2 regions of the Priestia sp. BR_2 genome follow, and region 1 is predicted to be linked to the other one. Evidence: riboswitches for the same ligand, from Rfam matches in the RefSeq annotation. Region 1 holds a riboswitch; the other holds the start of a gene.
What was found. A riboswitch is a leader RNA that binds a small molecule or an ion and turns the genes downstream of it on or off. The one in region 1 is predicted to bind S-adenosylmethionine.

Region 1 (7,538 bases):
CGGGAGCACGGCTCTCTGTTTCCTTGTCATTACGATACTGAACGTCAGATCGATCAAGGCGATTGTATCCTTCTCGATCCTGGGCAAACGCTGGATGGGCTTCATACTGACGGTTGCTGCCGCAGGGGGGATCGGTTACGGTCTGAACCTGGCCGGTATTCAGATGGTCGATGTCATGCCGGCAAGGTTGGCATTTCTGCTGACCTGCCTGGTTGTAGGCGTAGCCGTAGTCATTATATATCTTGTGCTGCTGGTGGTGTTTGGCGTACTGCGGCAATCGGAGCTTAGCAGTTACCCGCGTCCTTTGCAGAAGGTATTCCGTCCGCTGATGAGGCTGCAGCCTGCGCGTATGCGGGAGCGGGGATAAACCTAAACCTATGATGCAAGAACAGCACGTCTATTCATTCATCCGTTAGAGAAGAGACCATTCCGGCCGTATCGGAATGGTCTTCTTTTATTGCCGGTGGAACGGATCGGATACGTCATGGGCGATGGAGGTTTTCTCCAGGACGGCCCGATGGGCGTGGGTGATATCCGGCAGCATCGGCGGTTTCGGTTTGCGAATATGCTTAAACATCGCGTGGCCCTGATACCAGTCGTACCGGGGAATCGGTTCCGGGGTTTCATCCTGCCAGATCTCCTCGAGACGGGGGCTATACAGACGACGGCCGTCCGGCAGCCATTCCGATTGGATAAGCTCAAGCCCCTCGTGGCCGTGATTCATGGCTTGATCCCGCGTCGGCGTAAATAACGCCGGCCAATATTCAGCGCGCGAGCCCTGATGCTTGGTGGAACGAGCGAATGCCAGCACGGCATGGTAGATATCCTCGTAACCGAACAGTAAAGCGTACAGCGAGCGGCCTGCCTTGATCCGGATGGACAGGTCGTCAAACTTGGGGATGGTGAGTCCGGCCAGCGGCCGGGTAGGGGATACGGGATTTTCGGCAGAGTCTGTGCTTGTCTGTTGGTTATGACCCAGCGGAAATACGATCTGATTCAACCGGGTTAGCTCATGCATCCGGAAGAGGGGATCCTGCAAAATATGCTGACGGTAAAAAGGATGTCTTGCCACCCGCCCCTCAATATAGTTCTGTTCATTAATGATGAGGGCGACCGTAAGCAGCGAACTGCCTTGGTCGTTCCAGAACCGTTCCCAGAACGGCGTCATGAACGATGAAACATGGAAGCGGGGGAGCAAATGGAATAAGGGTTTTCCTATTTTTCGACTGTGCATATAGAGAAGCAGCTGCGGATAGGCATCCTGAAAAATCAGCGCATTGCAGCGCTCCAGGAAACTGTACAGATGGTTTTGGAATGGGGGGGCCATGAGATCCGACTTCAGCCCGCCCTTCAGATCGCTCATATTCCATCCGGCATTGCGTGATACCATATGGGCAAGGAAGGCCCAATGCAGCTCCGGATGCGACTCGTAACAGTCCAAATAGGCCTTGGTTCGGGTCACGTTGCTTCGGTTGGCGGCGGCAGCGGCCTCCTGAATGCGATGAACCAGCTCTTGCTCCTCATCCGTTGGCTGCAGGTCCGGCTCATGACCGCGAATATCGCTGTGACCTTCTTGCAGAGGGAGAAACGAAGAAATGCCCTGCGGCAGATAGGGATGGGAGGAGAGAATGTTCTTGAGCTGCCTGCGAATGGCCCTGACGGCTGTAGGATCCCACTGCAATTCATGCCTGTTCATCCGAAGCTTTAAGGAATATCGCCAAGCTGCCACCATACCCGACCATGATTCTGCCAGGGCTTGCGGAATGGCGGCTGTCCATGCCCCGTAATCCCTGCCCCGATTTGGTTTGTCCTTGGCTCCGTGCGAGTGCATGCCGGTTGTCACCTGCACTTTCTGATGATAATTCCAGACCGTGAACCTCATACAGTCAGTATGCTCTAAAATTTGACTTCCACTCAACAATTTGATTCACTAGGGGTGAAGGAATTCGACGTAAAGGGGAGATAACTAATGGAAAAAATCACTTCAGAAGCAGAATTTCAGGTTGCAATCCAGTCTCCACGACTGACAGTTGCCGTATTTAAAGCGGACTGGTGCGGCGATTGCAAGTTTATCGATCCATTCATGCCGGAGGTTGAGACGAAGTTCTCCAACCAATTGACTCTGGTGGAAGTTGACGTCGATGCTGTCGGTGACGTGAGTCAGCAGCAAAATATTCTGGGCATCCCTAGCTTTGTTGCATACTCTGACGGTCGCGAGCTGGTTCGCTACGTTAACAAACTCCGCAAATCGCGCGAGGAGATTGAAGATTTCCTGCAGCGTGCCGTAGACGTATACGGTACGATTCACAAGTAAGCAGTGACGATAGCACCGCCGCCTTTGAGCTATAACGGGCGGCGGTGTTGTTTTTACATTGGATATTATGAGGGGAATTGCGAAGTCAAGTACCTTGAGCATGAAGGTTTTGTTCATTTTTGAACATTTTGTCACAATCGCTCAAGTGACCGGGGCTGAAGAATCAGGTATAATGAAATGTGGACTGTATATGATGCGATCCTGTATAGGTTTTGAATAGTGAATGATTATGAGCAGCAGGTGAGATAAGTGAACGATAAACAATTAAAGTGGCTGAGTTACATAACATGCTTAATTATGTTCTGCGCGACTTTCGGGGGCATGGTTGTGACAAAGACGGGGTCGGGGCTTGGCTGCGGCCAAGAGTGGCCGCTGTGCAACGGCAAATTTGTTCCCGCTTACACGGTGTCCTCGATGATCGAATATTCCCACCGGGCCGTAAGCGGAATGGCCGGCTTGGCCGCCTTGGCTTCGCTGATTGCGTTCTGGAAGTACAAGCGGGACCGCCGGGATTTGATGGCTTACGTCATCGGAACCTCGATATTCGTCGTGGTACAAGCCATCATGGGGGCCCTCGCGGTGGTTAAACCTCAATCGGCGGCGATCATGGCGCTGCATTTTGGCTTCTCGCTGATTGCTTTTGCCAGTTCGGTCATGCTGGCTTTGGGCATGCGCCGAATCGAACAAGCGAAGGGACCCGCTGACCTGGAGCGATTGCCGCGGGTGGGCAAGGGCTTCCGTAATTTAGTCTGGGGCACAACGTTATACAGCTACATCGTGGTGTATATCGGTGCATTCGTCAGCCATACCGATTCCCGGGAAGGCTGCTCCGGCTGGCCGTTGTGTAACGGAGAAGTGATACCGGAGCTGAGCGGAGGGGTCGGCATCGCCTTTATGCACCGCGTGGCCGCGCTTCTGCTGCTGATCGTGGTGGCGGTGATGGGGCATTTTGCATATTGGCGCAATCGCGATAACCGGGAGATCCAGATGCTGGGCATTTCGGCAACCGTGCTGTGCCTGCTGCAGGTGTTCAGCGGCGCCCTCATCATGGCTACGATGCATAACGAGGAAGTTTACGTATTCTCCGCACTGGGTCATACGCTGCTGATCTCGGCGCTGTTCGGCGTACTGTGTTATTTAAGCGTCCGGGTATGGCAGCTCAGCAAGCCGCTCGAAGCCGAAATACGGAAGGGCCACGACGTGCCCCGCGAAAAGATCGTATAAGGAAGAACGCCGATCATTCCGTTAAGAAAATCCAATATTCTATAGCATACATGCATGCAAAGTCCCCGGACCGGAGTTCGAGGGCTTTGTTGTATAGAAAGGAGCTGCCGGCAGCCGTATCGAAAAGGTTTGATAAGGCAACGAATTTGTTTATATTTAATAACACCGGAGAAATCACAAGTCGCTCCATGCTTATGGAGTTGTCTTCCCGTTTCGGGGGCATCCTAACAGGACGAACCCGGATTGGCGCAGCAGATGATGGGTCATCTGCCAGTCAAGGGGATGCCGAAGGGCCTGATGGCGATCCGGATGAGTTGCCCCCGCGCGAGGATATCGCCGTGAAGACGGCCGCTGAGCGCTGGAATGACTATATTGGCATTGGCACAATCGAGATCAAGAACCAAGGTTAATCTGATGACGCGAGGGGGTACCGCCATGCTTCGAATGTTACTTGGGGAACAGCCCCGGCAGAACAACGGCCTGCTGGAGGAAGCCATCGAGTCGATGGTGAAGACAACCCGGCTGCTGCAGAAGGAAATGGATAAAAATCAAGATCCGACGCATGATTTTCGCAAGCTGGAGATTTGGACCCGGGGACTGATCGTCTCCCTGGATGAGCTGGAGCAGAGCTGGAATGCGGCCAAGCATTTCAGTCAATCGGTTAAATCGGGTTACATCGATGATATGTCGATTCAGGAGCAAGGGGAATATCAACGATATGTGTATTTTTACAAAAACGGCTTCATCCGCGTATTCTCGATCCTTGACAAGCTGGGCACGGTGCTGAACGATTTGTTTGATCTGCATACCTCCAAGGTTAAGGCGCATTTTTCTTATTTTACGGTCCTGCGGCAGTTCAGATTTTTGAAGGCCCACGGTGAGCTGGCTGAAGAGCTGGAAGCGATCAAAGATCGCTACAAAGCACCGCTGAACGCGCTCCGCAAAAGGCGCAACGCTGAAATTCACTACATGAACTCCGAGATGCAGGATGATTTGTGGCAGCGCCATCAAGGACTGTCCGACAAAATCGAGCTGGAGGATATCGACAAGCACCTGGACGATCTCCAACAGGGCATCGATATGGTATGCCGCAGCCTGGCCGCCTCGTATAAATATACGAACAAGCTGTGGACTGAAAATGGAGTGCGGGCTTAGGCACAAAATCGCCATGAAATTCCTTTTGACAAAAGCCTGAAAAGAATCTATACTAACTATTGCATTCATTAAATGTTATCAAATCAGATCAATTTAATCGGAAAAATTTCATATCGATGTTTTCTTATCGAGAGAGGCGGAGGGACAGGCCCGATGAAGCCCGGCAACCGACTTCTTGCGTACCATTGCATAATGCGATGACGCTTGGAGTGACATGGTGCTAATTCCTTCAAAGCTATGGGATACCTTCAGCTTTGACAGATGAGAAAAGGCGTTGACTTTTACGTAAAGAGGGCCCTTTTTGATTCTACAAAAAGAGGCTCTTTTCTTTTGGGTAAATAGATATGAAGCTAAGGAAAAAGGAGGATTATCGGATTGATTGAGCTCAAGCAATTGACGAAGCAGTACGGAAAAGCCGGGTCATTAACAACTGCGTTGTCCGAATTGGATTTGTCGATTGAAAAAGGAGAAATTTTCGGAGTGATCGGACACTCCGGTGCAGGTAAAAGTACATTGATCCGCTGCATCAATTTACTGGAGCGTCCCACCTCGGGCGAGGTGTGGGTCAACGGCAAAAATTTGACGTCGCTCGGCAAGAAGCAGCTTCAGGCGGAGCGCCGTAAAATCGGAATGATCTTTCAGCACTTTAACCTGCTGTCTTCCGCGACGGTGTACGATAACATTGCGTTTCCGCTGCGTCTGATCAAGACGCCGAAGGCCGAACTGGAGCGCAAAGTATCCGAGCTGCTGGCTTTGGTCGGCTTGGAGGCGCATCGCGACAAATACCCGTCCCAGCTGTCAGGGGGCCAGAAGCAGCGGGTGGGCATCGCCAGGGCGCTCGCGAGCGATCCCGAAGTGCTGCTGTGCGACGAGGCCACTTCGGCCCTTGACCCGCAGACGACGGATTCGATTCTGCGCCTGCTGCTGGACATTAACAAAAAGTTTCATCTGACGATCGTGCTGATTACCCATGAGATGCACGTCATTCAGAGCATATGCGACCGGGTCGCCGTTATTCATCAGGGCGGCATCGTAGAGCAAGGACCGGTAACGGAAGTGTTCCTGAAGCCGAAGCATGAAGTGACGCAGGAATTCATCCGCCAGGAGATGGACAGCGGCGAAGCGCTGCGACTGGCTATGCAGGGTCAGGTAAACGGCCCTTCAAGAGCGGTTCAAATCACGTTCCTGGGGTCGAAAACGTACGAATCGATCCTGTCCCATACCGTTCATGAGACGGGCGTGAATTTTGCGATTCTGCAGGGCACGATCTCTACGATCAAAGAAACGCCGTACGGCCAGCTCATCGTTCGTTTCGAAGGGGAAGAACGCGCAATTGAAGATACGATCCGGAGGCTGCTTGAACAAGGACTAGACGTGGAGGTGATTCATTGATGTTCGGACTTGATTTTACCCAGATCGACTGGAAAGAGATATGGACGGCAACATTGGATACCCTGCGGATGCTGGGAGCTTCGGCCTTGTTCAGCTTCATCATCGGACTGCCGGTCGGCGTGCTGCTCTACATGGCCGCAAGGTCCACGTCCGGGTTGGTACGCTTCGGCTACACGATTCTGTCGTTCATTGTAAACATTCTGCGCTCGGTTCCGTTCATCATCCTGATCGTGGCGATGATCCCGATTACGAAGTCGATCGTAGGTGTTTCGTACGGCGTGCTGGGCACCATTCCGCCGCTGGTGATCGGCGCTGCTCCATTCTTCGCAAGGCTCGTGGAAACGGCTTTGAATGAAGTGGATAAAGGCGTGATCGAGGCGGCTCACGCCATGGGCTCCTCGACAAGCCAAATCGTATGGAGAGTGCTCCTTCCGGAGGCTCGTCCGGGCCTGCTGGCCGGGATGACCATCACGATTGTAACCCTGGTATCTTACACCGCGATGTCCGGTCAAGTCGGGGGCGGCGGTTTAGGGGATTTGGCCATTAAGTATGGCTATTACCGTTATGAGACCGAGATCATGATTCTGGCTGTCGTGCTGATGATTGTCCTGGTCCAGCTGCTGCAGATGGCAGGAGATCGTCTGGTGCGGCATTTTACAAGAAAATAACGGATTGATGAGGCTTCAAGAAAGACAATATATAAATCATATATTTTTCGGAGGGAGAGTTTTAGAATGAAAAAATGGACATTGGCATTGATCAGCTTGACCTTGGTTACGGTGCTGGCTGCATGCGGCAGCAAGCCTGCGGATAACGCATCCGAGCCAGGGGGAACAACGGGAGGCGGCGGTCAAGAGACCGTGACCTTGAAAGTAGGGGCTTCGCCATCACCGCATGCCAAGATTCTCGAGCATATCAAGCCTGCGCTTGAAAAAGAGGGCGTAAACCTGGAAATCGTAGAATTCACGGATTATGTGCTGCCGAATACGCAAGTGGATTCCAAAGAAATGGACGCGAATTTCTTCCAGCACAAGCCTTACCTGGATAACGAAATCAAAGAGCGCAAACTGGACCTGGAGTCCGTGATCGCCGTGCACGTGGAGCCGCTGGGTGCGTACTCCAAAACCATTACATCTGTGGATGAGCTGAAGGATGGAGCGGTTGTAGCCATTCCGAATGATCCTTCTAATGCTGGCCGTGCATTGACGCTGCTGTCCAAGAACGGCGTGATTAAGCTGAACGACGAAAGCAAGCTGGAAGCAACCGCCAAGGATATCGTAGAAAATCCGAAGAACCTGGAGTTCAAGGAAGTTGAAGCCGCTATGCTGCCTCGTATGCTGGATGAGCTGGATCTGGCTGTCATCAATACGAACTACGCGCTGGAAGCGGGACTGGACCCAACGAAGGATGCGCTCTTCATCGAAGACAAGGACAATCCTTATGCCAACCTGCT
Region 2 (7,538 bases), on a different contig from region 1:
GGACTGGAGCCTGAAGGTCATGAAACCGTCCAGATTGAGCTCCGGCGCCTCGTTAAGGCATTGATATATGCCTTCGGACAGCTTACGCTTGCGGCTCTGCCAGAAATCCCCGGACGGGCCTTCTTCTTTTTGCAGGAGCATCAAAAACCACTGCAAAATCCGCCCTGCTTCTTCCTCATCATCAAACTCGAATTCCGAGAACATTAACCGTGCAGCAATCTCCTGCTCCTTCTCCTCCAGAATGTAAGCCGTGACCGCTTCGGCAGCAAGCCGGCGCAGCGTGTCGGCCGATGCGGTCCACGAAGACAGCGGAAGCTTGCCGGAGCACGTCCAAATCACGCGGTCATTCGAAGCGCTGAATGTGAATTTGAGCGGCTTGCACTGTTTATGTAGCTCTTTCTGCTTGTCTGACAATATGCGGTGGAACGCCTTTTTCTCGTCTTCCGTCCGCGTACCGACAGAAATGCTGAACAGTTCCATGGAATCACTCCTTTCGAGTTCCCTTTTCAGTATATGGGGACCCGCTCGGGTATATACGGAACTCCTGCTTGGAAAAACAAGCAAGTCCCGGCGCGCATATTAAAAATGTTTATCAACGCACGTTCCATGAAGGGCCTGCCCCTCTGAATAGTAATTTTTTAATGCGATATCAGGAAGGTTCATGCTTTTTGAATGTATACTTTTTGATATCTAAATAAAAAAACGGGCCGAGTCGGCCCGTCTTACGGATTATAAGTTATGCGATTAGTTCTGCATTACGAAGTCGCGCTCCACGGTGCTGTTATCCTCGAACACGCGAAGGATATCATACCGGGTGTTGCGCTGAGCCGGAATGTTGCCGGTCTCGCGGATTAATTGAATAATCGATTCAATGTTGACCTTGTACACGGCGCCTGCGGAAGACACCACGTTCTCCTCCATCATCGTGCTGCCGAAGTCGTTGCAGCCGTAACTGAGCGACAGCTTGCCGATCTCAGGCCCCATCGTTACCCAGGACGATTGCAGGTTCGGCACGTTGTCGATCGCAAGCCGGCCGATGGCTACCGTCTTCAGGTACGCTTCCGGCGTTTCGCGCTCGCGCTTGAGGTTCGTGTTGTCCGGCTGGAAGGTAAACGGAATGAAGGCAAGGAAGCCTTTGGAATCATAACCGTTCTGGATGCATTCATCCTGCGCATCACGCACGCGAAGCATATGTAGCGCACGCTCTTCCATCGTTTCGCCCAGACCGATCACCATGGTAGCCGTCGTGTTCATGCCGACCTTATGGGCCGTCTTCATGACATCCATCCATTGCCGCCATGTACCTTTCAAACGGCTGACTTTTTTGCGGATGCGATCATCCAGAATCTCCGCGCCGCCGCCAGGCAGCGAATCCAGACCGGCGCTGTGAAGCTCGCGCATCACCTCTTCGAGTGTGAGCCCGGAGATCTCCACCATCTTCATGATTTCCGCCGGGGAGAAGGAATGCATCGTAATGTTAGGGAACCGCTTCTTAATATTGCGAAGCAGATCCGTATAATAATTGAAAGGCAAATCCGGATTGACTCCGCCCTGCATCAAAATTTCAGTGCCGTTAACGTCCTCGGTTTCCTGAATCTTCTGGAAGATCGTCTCATCCGGCAGAACATAGCCCTCGGAAGAGCCGGGTCTGCGATAAAAAGCACAGAAACGGCAGAATACATCACATATGTTGGTATAGTTGATATTCCGGCCGATAACAAACGTCGTGATGGGATCCGGATGCAGGCGCTTGGTCATCACATCCGCCGCATGGCCAATCTTCTCGATCTCATCACTCTCAAAAAGGGTCACGGTATCTTCCAAATTTAAACGCTCACCGCGTAAAGCTTTATCCAATATACGGTTTACCGCACTCATTCTTGCAGCCTCCCTACTTAAAACAAAATACAAATCGCCAGTAAAACTTCGTCTATCCCATCCTACCACATTCCGCCATTAAAAACGACATCCCGTCCGTGACAGGATGCCGAATTCTATGATTTGGCAAATCTTCAAATGAGGTTCATTGCTTCTAAAAAATCTTTAGCTGCTGGCAGAAAAGGCCTGGTCCAAATCGGCAATCAGGTCATCCACATCCTCCAGTCCGACCGAGAAGCGGAGCAAACCGTCGGTAATGCCGCGCTCATGCCGAACCTTCTCGCCCATGGCCGCATGGGACATCATCGCCGGATACGACAGGATGCTTTCCACTGCTCCCAGGCTGACGGCTACCAGCGGCAGCTTCACGCGGTTCAGCACCTGCTTCGCACGCTCGCCTGAGCCGACGTCAAAGGAGATGACCGCGCCGTAACCGCTCGACTGCTTCTCATGGACTTCCCGTCCCGGATGATTCAAGAGGCCGGGATAATACACTTGCTCAATGTCGCTTCTTCCCTGCAGCCAGGCCGCCAGCTTGGCCGCGCTTTGCTCGGAGTGGGCCATCCGAGTGCCGAGCGTCTTCATGCCCCGCATAAGGAGCCAGGAATCCTGCACTCCAAGCACCGTGCCCAAACCATTTTGCAGCTGTTTCAACTGGTCTCCCAGCTCCTGGGTTCTGGCTACGGCGAGACCTGCCAGCACATCGCTGTGTCCGCCAAGGAATTTGGTTGCGCTGTGGATGACGATATCCACGCCGAACTCGATCGGGCGCTGATAGAACGGCGTCATGAACGTATTGTCCAGCAGGGTGAGCAGACCTTGCTCCTTCGCCCAATCCGTGACGGCGCCGATGTCGGTAATTTTCAAGGTCGGGTTCGAAGGGGTTTCCATATAAACCGCTTTTGTATTCGGTTTGAGGGCCGCCTTCACCTGATCCAGATCGGTCATGTCGACGAAGGTGCTCTCGATGCCCATACGGCTCAGTATGCTGGTCAGCAGGCGGTAGGTTCCGCCGTATACGTCCTCCGTCACGATCATGTGATCGCCCGCGGACAGCAGCATGAACGAGCTGGAGATCGCCGCCATGCCGGATGCATAAGCGAAGCCGCGCACGCCTCCTTCCAAGAGGGCGATATAATCTTCCAGCGCCTGCCGCGTCGGATTGCCGGAACGGCTGTAATCGTGCAGCGGCGGGTTAAAGACGTCTTCATGATGAAACGTCGATGCTTGATAGATCGGAACGCTTGAGGCGCCGGTTGCCCGGTCGATTTCCCCGCCGAAATGCAATAGTTTCGTCTCGAAACGAAGTTCTTCTTTGTGTCCCTGTTTTACTGATACCTGCTTGGTTTCCGTTCCCAAGCCGGATAGACCTTTATCGATGCTCATGCTCCTTTGCTCCCTTCCACTTCTGCCATAGCCGCGCCCAGCGCAGCATCCAAATCCGCGATCAGGTCATCCGCATGCTCGATGCCGACCGAGAACCGAAGCAAGCGGTCGTCCACGCCGATCGCTTCCCGAATCTCAAGCGGGATGTCCGCATGGGTCTGGACCGCCGGGTATGTCATCAGGGACTCGACGCCTCCGAGGCTTTCTGCGAATGCAATCAGTTTGATGTGCCGCAGCACCGGCTCGACATAGCGGGCGTCCTTCACCTTGAAGGAGAAGATGCCCGTGTTGCCGCTGGATTGGCGATTCTGGATCTCATGCCCCGGATGATCCGGCAGAGCAGGATAATACACCTCGCCGATCGCCGGGTGGGTTGTCAAAAAAGTTGCCACCGCGGTTGCATTCGATTCGTGCCGGTCCATGCGGAGCGCGAGTGTCTTCATTCCCCTCATTAACTGATAGGAATCGGAAGGACTAAGCACCGCCCCGATGGAGTTATGAAGGAAGGCCATCTCCTCGGATAATTCCTTGCCCTTCGTCACGATGATGCCTGCCAGCACATCGTTATGCCCTCCCAGATACTTGGTGGCGCTATGTATGACGATATCCGCCCCAAGCTCGATGGGTCTCTGGAAATACGGGGTTAGCAGCGTATTATCCACGATGCTGATCAATTGATGGCGTCTTGCCCACGTACAGACGGCTTCGATATCCGTAACCATCATGAGCGGATTGGTCGGCGTTTCGATAAATACGGCCTTCGTGTTCGGTCGTCTGGATCCTTCCAGCGCATCCAAGTCGTTCGTATCCACGTAGGTTGCCGTTACCCCGAACTTGGACATGATCCGCTCCAGCAGCCGATACGTCCCTCCGTACAGATCGAGCGACACAATCAGGTGATCGCCTTGACCGAACAGCGCAAAAATCGTCTGAAGGGCCGCCATGCCCGAGCTGCAGGCAAAGCCGGCGTCACCGGATTCCAGCTCGGCGCAAGCATCCTCGAGTACCGAACGGGTCGGATTCTTGGTGCGGGCATAATCAAACCCCGTGCTCTGGCCTAATTTAGGATGGCGGTATGCCGTAGCCTGATAAATCGGAAAATTCACTGCTCCCGTTACCGGTTCCTGCACCGATCCGATCTGTGCCAGCCGGCTCTCTATATTCAAAGGTTTCTTCTCCATCACAAACTCTCCTCCCGTACGCTGTTAAATTTGCGGACCGATATCATATGGCGTTTCCTGATATACATAGTAATTGAGCCAATTAGTGAATAATAAGTTTGCATGCGCGCGCCATATGGACGGAGGGGTTCTTGTTGGATCGTCGTTCGGGTAATAGTTGCGCGGCAGCGCGATGTCCATGCCTTTGGCAACGTCCCGGTCATACTCCCATTTCAGGGAGTCCGCATCATACTCGGAATGCCCTGTGGCAAAAATCTGCTTGCCGTCACGGCTGGATACCAAATAAATCCCTGCTTCCTCGGACTCGGACAGGATGACCAAATCATCCACGCCTGTTATGTCTTCGCGCCGAACTTCCGTATGACGGGAATGCGGAACAAAGAACATTTCGTCAAATCCGCGGAGCAGCTTGGTACACGCTTCATTGATCGTATGCGGAAATACGCCAAAGCACTTTTCCTCGAGGCTGTATTTCGGCACGCCGTAATGATAATAAAGCCCGGCTTGCGACGCCCAGCAGATATGGAGCGTGGAGGTTACATGGGTCTTGGTCCATTCAAAAATTTCAGTAAGCTCATCCCAGTAATTCACTTCTTCGAACTCCAGCTGCTCGACCGGAGCTCCTGTAATGATCATGCCGTCAAAACGACGGTTCTTCACTTCTTCAAAGGTTTTGTAAAATGATTTCAAATGCTCGGCCGACGTATTCTTCGATACGTGGGAACTCGGGTGAAGAAGGACGACATCCACCTGGAGCGGGGAGTTGCCGATCAATCGCAGCAGCTGGGTCTCCGTCGTTTCCTTGGTTGGCATCAAATTCAGGATCGCAATCCGCAGCGGGCGGATATCCTGATGAAACGCGTGACTCTCATCCATGACAAAAATGTTTTCTCCAGCCAGAACTTCCTTTGCCGGCAGGGCATCCGGAATTTTAATTGGCATCTCGGCTCACTCCTTCGAAATATGAAATGATACATCCATAAAGCTGTGAGAAAGAGCGTTAGACTGTATAAACGCAAGAAGACCTTTCTCGAAGTAGAGAAAGGTCATCATATACGTATCACAATGCGCCTCTCTCATCTGTCAGGCTATACAACGGCTTATACAATCGTCGTATCTCCTGCAAGAATTAGCACCGTGCGATGTTGCCGCCGGTTGCCGGGTTTCATAGGGCTAGTCCCTCCACCTGCTCTTGATAAGATTTCGCTTTATTCAGTTGTTTGGAATTGTTTCGTAATTGATACCTACTTTAAATCATCCTCAATTTTTCGTCAAGAACCTTTTCATGAGTTTGTCACACTTCACCAAAGGTTTCCATACCCTATATCATGGCCCTTGGACTGCTCCGGATTTCACTTGAAAGGTCCTACACCCGGCGTTATACTAGACAAGTGCTGTTTAAAACCGAGTATGAAAGAGGTGACATGGAAGATGGACGGTGACCCGAGCCAGAAACTGGATGCACAAGACGCACAACCGCATAGGATCAAGATCAGCTTACCGGCAGAGGGCAGCGTTATTTTTCATGCGCTTTTTATCGTATTCTAACCTTCCTCGATTTATGCCCGTACACCGGTGGGCTGATATCCTGTGCCTTAACTGCTTGACTTAAGCAGCTTGGATTAGACAAAGGAGTGATATCAGATGAAAATCCGGTTGGTCGATTCGGGCGTATTTACCCCTGTTGATGACATCGAAATGACGCTGACAGCTCCGGCCAGCGGCTTCTACTGGCTGGATGCGGACGTGGATGATTTAGCCGAACTGCAGCCCCTCTTCTCCCTGCATGATCTTGCCGTTGAGGATTGCCTCAGCGAAGAGGAGCAGCGTCCCAAAATTGAAATATACGAGAACCACTATTTTATCGTCGTGAACAGCATCCGGTTTGACGACGAAGAGATTTTCCTTCGGGCATTGAATGTTTTCCTGGGCAGGCATTTTATTATTACGGTGACCAAGCAAAAGATCCATGAGCTCCGCACCGTCAAACCGCTTCTCTGGGAGGATGAAGTCAGCACGCCCGACCGCTTCCTCTATCTATTGATCGACCTCGTCACGGACAACTACTTCTCCGTAGGGGACCGAATTGAAGCGCGGATTGAAAAGCTGGAGGAAGACATTCTGATGCATACCAAAAAATCCCATCTCAGCGAGATCATCGGTCTGCGAAGCGAGATTCTTTGGTTGAAAAAGGTGCTTGGACCTCAGAAGGAAGTTATCAATACGCTCAACAAAAAAGATCTTCGGCTGATCGATGACCAGCTGCAGAAATACTTCAGCGATATCTATGAAAATGCCGTTAAAATTTCCGAAACGTTCGAGACCTATCGGGATCTCATGGGGAACCTTCGGGAAGCTTACCAATCCAGTATCGCCAATCGGGCCAATGAAATCATGCGCGTGTTTACCGCTATTACAACGATCTTTATTCCATTGACGCTGATTACGGGCATCTACGGCATGAACTTTGAGTATATGCCGGAACTTCATTGGAGATATTCCTATTATGTGGTTATCGGCATCATGGTTTTTGCCGGCGCACTCATGTTTTACCTGTTCCGTAAAAAAGATTGGATATGAGGCACCCTGGTCAAAGGGGAGAGTACTGGCCGGATCACAACGGTTCATACGAACCGCCGCAACTACAACTCAATCTACAAGCACGGCGAATTAGCATCAGGACGGATCTCCCTGCAACCGGGGAATCCGTCCTGACTTCGTTTAAGGCAGATTAACCGGCATTCGCTTTGCCGGGCTGATCCCGCCGAAAGCGGATGCGTATGAGACGAAGCCGCTCATACAGCCTCTCCGTTCCGCCCAGCTCTTCTGCTTCTGCGTTCTCCGCTTGTCCCTGTCCGTATACCCGCTGTAACACAGGTTTAAGAAACGTATCGCCCAACTCTTCAAACGCCTTCCATACGTTTTCCTGCTCCGCAGCCGTCATCGTGTTCAATTCGACCTGGAGCAGCTGCTCCGTATCATAGCCTTCCTTCTCAAGCCCTTCCAATTCCTCGACCAAATCCCGGCGCGACAGCGAGGTACGCGCTTCAAGCTCGGTCAGCGAAGCGCCCTCGGCTATGCCAATCAGCATCG

Region 2: linked by a shared signal. The riboswitch ahead of metA (homoserine O-acetyltransferase MetA) and the one ahead of RB298_RS23880 (methionine ABC transporter ATP-binding protein) in region 1 are both predicted to bind S-adenosylmethionine.

Annotation. Positions count from the first base shown of each region.
Region 1 covers NZ_JAVFHM010000294.1:39,826-47,363, forward strand. Annotated here, with positions in the region: gene RB298_RS23850 (putative polysaccharide biosynthesis protein) at 1-367, shown strand, start outside; gene RB298_RS23855 (DUF2515 family protein) at 455-1,831, opposite strand; gene RB298_RS23860 (thioredoxin family protein) at 1,970-2,314, shown strand; gene RB298_RS23865 (COX15/CtaA family protein) at 2,564-3,538, shown strand; gene RB298_RS23870 (hypothetical protein) at 3,625-3,948, shown strand; gene RB298_RS23875 (Cthe_2314 family HEPN domain-containing protein) at 3,974-4,693, shown strand; SAM riboswitch class I at 4,815-4,961, shown strand; gene RB298_RS23880 (methionine ABC transporter ATP-binding protein) at 5,069-6,085, shown strand; gene RB298_RS23885 (methionine ABC transporter permease) at 6,085-6,753, shown strand; gene RB298_RS23890 (MetQ/NlpA family ABC transporter substrate-binding protein) at 6,820-7,538, shown strand, end outside.
Region 2 covers NZ_JAVFHM010000165.1:33,359-40,896, reverse strand. Annotated here, with positions in the region: gene RB298_RS07365 (putative sporulation protein YtxC) at 1-480, opposite strand, end outside; gene mqnC (cyclic dehypoxanthinyl futalosine synthase) at 745-1,878, opposite strand; gene RB298_RS07355 (aminotransferase class V-fold PLP-dependent enzyme) at 2,044-3,264, opposite strand; gene RB298_RS07350 (PLP-dependent transferase) at 3,261-4,445, opposite strand; gene metA (homoserine O-acetyltransferase MetA) at 4,470-5,387, opposite strand; SAM riboswitch class I at 5,519-5,647, opposite strand; gene corA (magnesium/cobalt transporter CorA) at 6,090-7,025, shown strand; gene RB298_RS07335 (HRDC domain-containing protein) at 7,177-7,538, opposite strand, start outside.